2 linked regions of the Herpetosiphon gulosus genome follow. The protein of the gene in region 1 interacts with the protein of each later gene in a pairwise test. Links are inferred from orthologs where the notes say so. Each region holds a gene or a part of one and is shown in the gene's direction. Other genes may lie near its edges.

The links.
Region 2: the proteins of selB (region 1) and serC interact in binary tests that used the Escherichia coli proteins (3 or more experiments, as listed by UniProt). The link is inferred for Herpetosiphon gulosus from one-to-one orthologs.

What each region holds. Positions count from the first base shown.
Region 1 is NZ_BAABRU010000046.1:691-4,168, reverse strand. Bases 267-3,266 are described here. They hold selB (selenocysteine-specific translation elongation factor), read left to right. Parts: upstream 267-824; coding sequence 825-2,708; downstream 2,709-3,266. Other genes in these bases: ABEB26_RS25555 (zinc-dependent metalloprotease), read left to right, coding at 2,812-3,266; ABEB26_RS25565 (glycosyltransferase family 39 protein), read left to right, coding at 267-825. Also shown: more of ABEB26_RS25565, read left to right, coding at 1-266; more of ABEB26_RS25555, read left to right, coding at 3,267-3,478. UniProt on the Escherichia coli protein: Translation factor necessary for the incorporation of selenocysteine into proteins. It probably replaces EF-Tu for the insertion of selenocysteine directed by the UGA codon. SelB binds GTP and GDP.
Region 2 is NZ_BAABRU010000007.1:57,761-61,009, forward strand. What follows is about bases 1-2,993. They hold serC (3-phosphoserine/phosphohydroxythreonine transaminase), read left to right. Parts: upstream 1-952; coding sequence 953-2,035; downstream 2,036-2,993. Other genes in these bases: ABEB26_RS10675 (UbiA-like polyprenyltransferase), read right to left, coding at 1-688; ABEB26_RS10685 (rhodanese-like domain-containing protein), read right to left, coding at 2,272-2,844. Also shown: ABEB26_RS10690 (homogentisate 1,2-dioxygenase), read right to left, coding at 3,003-3,249. UniProt on the Escherichia coli protein: Catalyzes the reversible conversion of 3-phosphohydroxypyruvate to phosphoserine and of 3-hydroxy-2-oxo-4-phosphonooxybutanoate to phosphohydroxythreonine. Is involved in both pyridoxine and serine biosynthesis.

The sequences.
Region 1 (3,478 bases):
AATATTAAAAAATTCGTTGCCAATAATGTTAATTTAGCAGTTGCCTTCAATTGGCGGGGCGATCGCAATGAAGTTAATAATGTACGTTTCGATCCGTTGCTGGATGTTGTCAGTGCCGCCTTGTTGTTGTTGAGTTTGCCAATCATCGTCTGGAGATTGTTGGTTGAGCGTTCATGGCGTTGGTGGATGCTCGTAGTGGCATTGCCATTACTTGGTTTAGCCACAACCTTGAGCTTAGCCTACCCAATCGAAAACCCTAGCGCAGCCCGGACTGGCGTGCTGATGCCAGTGATTTTTACCATGGCCGCCGCACCTCTGGCCTTGGCAATTGAATGGCTGACCAAGGCTAGGCCGTTTGAGCAATGGTGGCGTGGCAAACCAGCCTTGGGCGGTTTGTTGAGCATTGGCTTAACAATCTGGCTGCTGGCATGGGCTGGACGCGAAAATTTCCAGCGCTACTTCGTTGATATGGCCCGCCAATACACCGGCTTTATCCCGAATAATCGTGAGGTTGCCGATGCGATTCGCTACTATCGCGATGCCCAAGGCGTGCCCTACGAAAATGCCTATCTCATGCTCAATAGCTATTTCTGGAAGGAATCGCGTAATATCAGCGTGCATTTAAACGATATGCAATGGTATGTCAACAACACGATTAAGCCCGAAATGGCGCTGGTTGTGCCCGGCAACCGCCCATTGATCTACATTCTCAATCCCGATGATCAAGCTCATATTGATCAATTGCAACAGGAATATCCCGAAGGCGAGTTGCGCCGCATCAGCAGCGCCGTTGGCAAGGATTTTCTGGTCTTTCATTTACGCTAATGGGAATTACGCTCGGCACCGCAGGCCATGTTGATCATGGCAAATCGAGCTTGGTACAAGCCCTAACGGGCATCAACCCTGATCGCTGGGAAGAAGAACAGCGCCGCCAAATGACGCTTGATCTAGGCTTTGTTTGGTTTAGCACGCCCGCTGGCCATTCGGTTAATTTGGTTGATGTGCCAGGCCATGAACGGCTAATCAAAAATATGTTAGCTGGGGCAACTGGCTTTGATGGCGTGCTGTTCGTCGTTGCCGCTGATGAAGGCATGCAGCCGCAAAGCCTCGAACATTTGCAAATTCTCAATCAATTGGGCGTTGAGCATGGGCTAATTGTGATTAGCAAAATCGATCTGGTTGATGCTGAATGGCTTGAATTTATCAGTGGCGAAATTCAGGCACAATTTGCCGCAACTAGCCTTGCCAATGCGCCAATCGTGCCAGTTTCAGCGCGAACTGGCGCTGGTATGGCTCAATTAATCCAAGCGCTTGACCAATTAATCAGCCAACTACCAGCCCGAATGCTTCAGCAGCACAATCCGCGTTTGCCGATCGATCGGGTGTTTAGCATCGATGGCTTTGGCACGGTGGTTACCGGAACGCTGCGCGATGGCAATTTGAGTATTGGCATGGAAATCGAAATTCTGCCCCAACAACTGCGTGGGCGGATTCGCGGCCTGCAATCGCAGCAAATCAGCTACACCAACGTGCAAACGGGCATGCGCGTGGCAGTTAACTTGAGCGGGATCGAACGCCAAAGTCTTAAGCGTGGCGATGTACTAACTTTACCCCAAACCTTTGAGCCAACCAACTTGCTTGATGTGCTGATTGAAACCACTGCCGATGCCCCAAGCCTGAGCCATAATCAGCCTTTGCAGCTCTATCTCGGTAGCGCCGAACTGAGATGCACCCTCGCGTTGCTCGATTGCGACACGTTGCCAGCCAAACAGCAAGCTTTTGGGCAATTGCGTTTACAACACCCAACCATTGCCCAACGCGGCGATCGCGGAATTCTACGCCGTGCCTCGCCTGCCGCCACAGTGGCGGGAATACGAGTGCTCGATGCCCATCCTCAACGCCATCGGCGCATGCGCCCAGCTGTGATCGCACAGCTGCAACAGCTGGCTAATGGCTTGCCCCATGAAATTCTGTTACAACACATTCAGCAACAATGTTTAAGCTGGCAAGAGCTGCAACAACGCAGCGGCTTTGATTCAGAAACCGCCTTAGCAGCGCTCAACACTGGCTGCAACAACGGCTTAATCAGCATCGTCTCAGCAACAGCGGCCCCACTCACGGCCAACAGTTTAATCACCAGCACAGGCTATTGGAACCAATTACAAGCCAATTTGCGCCAAATTCTGGCCGAATATCATACCACTTGGCCGTTGCGTTCAGCCATGCCACGCGAGGAATTACGCAAACGCATGGGTTTAGCTGCTAGTAATTTCAATCAAATCCTACAAGTTTTAGCCGAGCAAGCATGGCTGAGTATTGAGGCTAACCAGATTAAACTGACTGAACATCAAGCTCAACCCAATGCTAACCAACAAGCGCAAATCCAAGCCTTGTTGGCATTGTGGCAGAGCAACCCAGCCCTACCGCCTAGCCGTGAGCAATGGCCCAAGCTTGAGCCAGAACTATGGCGCTATCTGCTGCAAACTGAGCAATTGATTCACATTGGTGCAGAGGTCTATTTCTTGCCGAAGCAATATCAACAGATGCATAGCTGGGTGCTAGAGCAACTTGCTGCTGGCCAAAGCATCAGCCTTGCCCAAGCCCGTGATGCTTGGCAAACCAGTCGCAAATATGCCCAAGCCATGCTCGAACACTGCGATCAACTGCGCATTACCCGCCGCGTCGGCGATCTACGGGTAGCCTATTGAGCTTAACAAAGTGTTAGAAAAGCTTGGCACGCCTAGCCCCACCCAAATGCTCGTGTTATGCTGAAGTGAATGGCGTTTGTGCCAGCGGAAAGGATGTCGAAACGTGAGGACAAAACGTTTATCAATTAAGCAACTTGGTAGTGTTCTACTGATCAGTGCCGCCGCAGGCGCTGGCGCTCGCTATCTCGCCAATAAAACCCGCCAACAAGGCCAAAAAATCTACGATTATACAACCCCGCAAAAACTGATCGATTGGTCAGTTGCCCGCATGATCGCCCTGCGCGTCTCACAATGGCAAGAGCATCCGGTGATCAATCGGGCTGAGCGTCAAGCTGAATATGATCAAATGGTTGAGCGCAGTCAGCCCTTAATCGACGATTATTTGAACGTCAAACTGCCCGAAACGCTCTCACGAGTTAAAGTTGTTGATCGCAAAGAGTGGATCGATGCCAATTTGCGTTCATTTGAGCGTTTGTTCGAGCCAATTGAGCAATTGTATCGCCAAGCGGCCCAAAATGCAGGCCGCAATCCCTCGGTTAATGCGATTAATCGGGCGTTTGTCGGCGCACAAGTTGGGGCAATGGTTGGGGTTTTAGCCCGCAAAGTGCTGGGCCAATATGATCTCAGCTTGCTTTCGCCGCAAGCCGAGCCAGGCATGCTCTATTTTGTTGAGCCAAATATTGCCCGCGTGCAACAAGGTTTGGGCGTTGATGATCATGACTTCCGCTTGTGGATTACGCTGCATGAAACCACCCACGCCTATGAGTTTG
Region 2 (3,249 bases), on another replicon or contig:
TTAATGAAACTCCTACCGCCAAGAGCAAACCAATCATCGCAATATGGCAGATCTTGGCGACACGCAGCGATGTTGCAATGCTAAAACGAGCTGGCAACGAGTGTAGACCTTCGCGCCGATCAAAATCAACATCTTGGCAGGCGTAAATTAAATCAAAGCCAGCAATCCAAATGCCGACTGCTGCCGCCAGTAACAGCATTGAAAGCCGAAAATTGGGATCAACTGCCAGCCAGCCGCCAGCCGGGGCAATTGCATCAGTAAAACCTAAACCAAAGTGGCACAACCAAGTAAAGCGCTTCATGTAGGAATATCCGGTCAGCGCAATTAACGCAATCGGCGAGAGCAGCAAACACAACGGGTTTAACAAGCCAGCCGAGATCACCAGCACGGTTAACGAAACTAAGCCAACGATCAAGACCGATTTGGCCGAAAGTGTCCCAGCCGGAATTGGCCGAATGCTGGTGCGCGGGTTTCGTGCATCAAAATGGCGATCAAGATAGCGATTAAAGGACATTGCAGCGGTGCGAGCTGCCACCATCGCTAAAGTTACCAAAATGAGTGGTTGCCAACCAGGGAATTGTTTATTGGCTAAAAACAGACCCAAATAGGCGAAGGGAAGGGCAAAAACTGTGTGTTCTACCTTGATATTGATCGCGGTTTGGTGCAAGGTTTGGCGTAAACTTGTCATGCTGCGTTTCCTATGGTCGATAAATCAAGCCTCTCTCTGTATTCATTATATAGCAGCCCTTTGCTTGTGGTAATCCTACTTTATGCTCGCTATGTGGGCTAATTTGCCAATTAATCCAGCTTTGACTTTTATGCCAGCATTCCCTACAATGTGCCTTGTATCACAAACTGCTGGCAATGCTGCCTGAGCTAAACGACCACCTCGTGTTCAACGTTGAATACGTTTGGATAGGGGCTTTTTTTGTTTGCGCCGAGGAGTGTACAAATGACGGTCTACAACTTCAATGCCGGTCCGGCGATTTTGCCACCCAGTGTTTTGAGCCAAGCCCAAGAAGAACTTCGCGATTTTGCGGGCACTGGTATTTCGGTGATGGAAACCAGCCATCGTGCCAAAGAATTCGAAGCGGTTAATAATGAAGTAGAAGCCCGTTTTAAGGCTTTGTTAGGCATTGAAAGCGGCTATCGGGTCTTGTTATTGCAAGGCGGAGCCAGCACTCAATTTGCCATGATTCCCATGAATTTCTTGGGAGCCGATCAGGTTGCTGATTATATCGTAACAGGCACATGGGCCGAAAAAGCTCGTGATGAAGCCCAAAAAATCGGCAAGGTACATATTGCAGCTACCACCGAAGCAGATAATCACAACCGTATCCCCAGCCAAGCTGAACTGCAATTCAGCGAAAATCCAGTTTATGTGCACTTAACCACCAACAACACGATTTATGGCACGCAATGGCAGAACATCCCTGAAACCAACGGTGTGCCAATCGTAGCCGATATGAGCAGCGATATCTTCTCGCGGCCTTTTGACGCTAGTAAGTTTGGCTTGGTGTATGCCGGAGCACAAAAAAATCTTGGGCCTTCCGGGGTAACCGTGGTGCTGATTCGCGAAGATTGGCTCGACAAAGGCGCAAAGAATGTTCCTACGATGTTGCGCTATAGCACCCACGCCAAAAATAATTCGCTCTATAACACCCCACCAACCTTTGGGGTCTATATGCTTAACCTCGTTTTAGCTTGGATTCAAGAGCAGGGTGGTTTGGCTGGCATGGCTGAATACAACACTCGCAAAGCGAATATTATCTACAATGCCATCGATAACTCAGGTGGTTTCTATCGCGGTCATGCAGTCGCTGATAGCCGCTCACAAATGAATGTAACCTTCAATCTTCCCAATCAAGAGCTTGAAAAGCAATTCTTGGCCGAAGCCAAAGCCCAAGGAATGATCGGCTTGCCAGGCCATCGCTCGGTCGGCGGGGTTCGGGCCTCGATCTACAACGCCATGAGCATTGAAGGGGTTGAAGCCCTCGCCAGCTTTATGGCTCATTTTGCCGCCAAACAAGGCTAATTAACCTACAACAAGCCCTCAGTGATTGGATGGTGAGCCAGTCGCTGAGGGCTTATTTGATCCACGAAGAGCACGAAGGGGCCAGGGATCAGGAGCTAGGGGGCCAGTTGTTGATCCACGAAGAGCACGAAGGAACACGAAGATCAGGCTATTGGCTTTATTTCGTTGGAGTATCAACTAATGCCCGATAGCCAACCTCAAGCCTGAATCCTAATCCCTAGCTCCTGACCCCTAAACTAAGCCTTAACTTCGTTTTGCATGGGGGTAAAGCTAGGTTGGCAGGTTGTTTGGCGATTGTAGGGCAACTTGCTAAGTAGCATGCCCATGGCGCAACTATCGGTCAGCGCCGAATAGGTCAAGCCAGCACCCATAAACGCGGCAACCCAGCGCAGTGGCGACCAAAACAAACTCCCAATCATGCTAAACAATACAATACTGCCTGCTAAGCCACGCACTTGGCGATCCAAGGCCCAGCGTTGGCGGCCTTGCTTAACTGGCTCGTTGGCAGCCTGCCACGCCTGAATCCCACCCTCTAAAATATGTAAGTTTGGGAGATTGACATGCTGTAATAAGGCTGCGGCTTGGCGTGCCCGATTGCCACTGCGGCAGACCAATACTACTGGATGTTTGAGGCTTTCGCTCAGCTGCTGGCGTTGCTGTTCAATTTGATCAAGGGCAACATTCAAGCTACCATCGATATGCACACTTTCAAATTCAACAGCAGTTCGTACATCAAGCAACACCAAATCATTCCCCGCTTGCAGTTGTTGCTTAACGTGTTGAACATTGACCATCAAGGGTAATTCCATGAACAAGACTCCATAATCACTAAACTAAGGTCGTTGGACACTCTCATCGCAAGGTTGCGCTTCCGTAGTTTAGAGATGCAGGTTGCTTGTCAAAGGTTACATCATGCGAGGATGATCAATAAACGGCCAAGGAACAAGATCCTTGGCCGTTGGGTATTTTAGTGGTTGACCCATGAATAGGTGTAGCTCGGTTCTTCGAGACTCAAGGCTTCTTTGGTCAGATACAGCGGCTTGAAGGTATCGACCATCACGGCCAATTCTTCGGTCGCAGCTTTGCCAATTGATCCCTCAACCGTACCTGGATGCGGCCCATGCGGCATGCCCGATGGGTGTAAGGTGATCGAGCCGAGATCAACCCCACGTCGCGACATAAAATTGCCTTCGACATAATACAGCACTTCATCG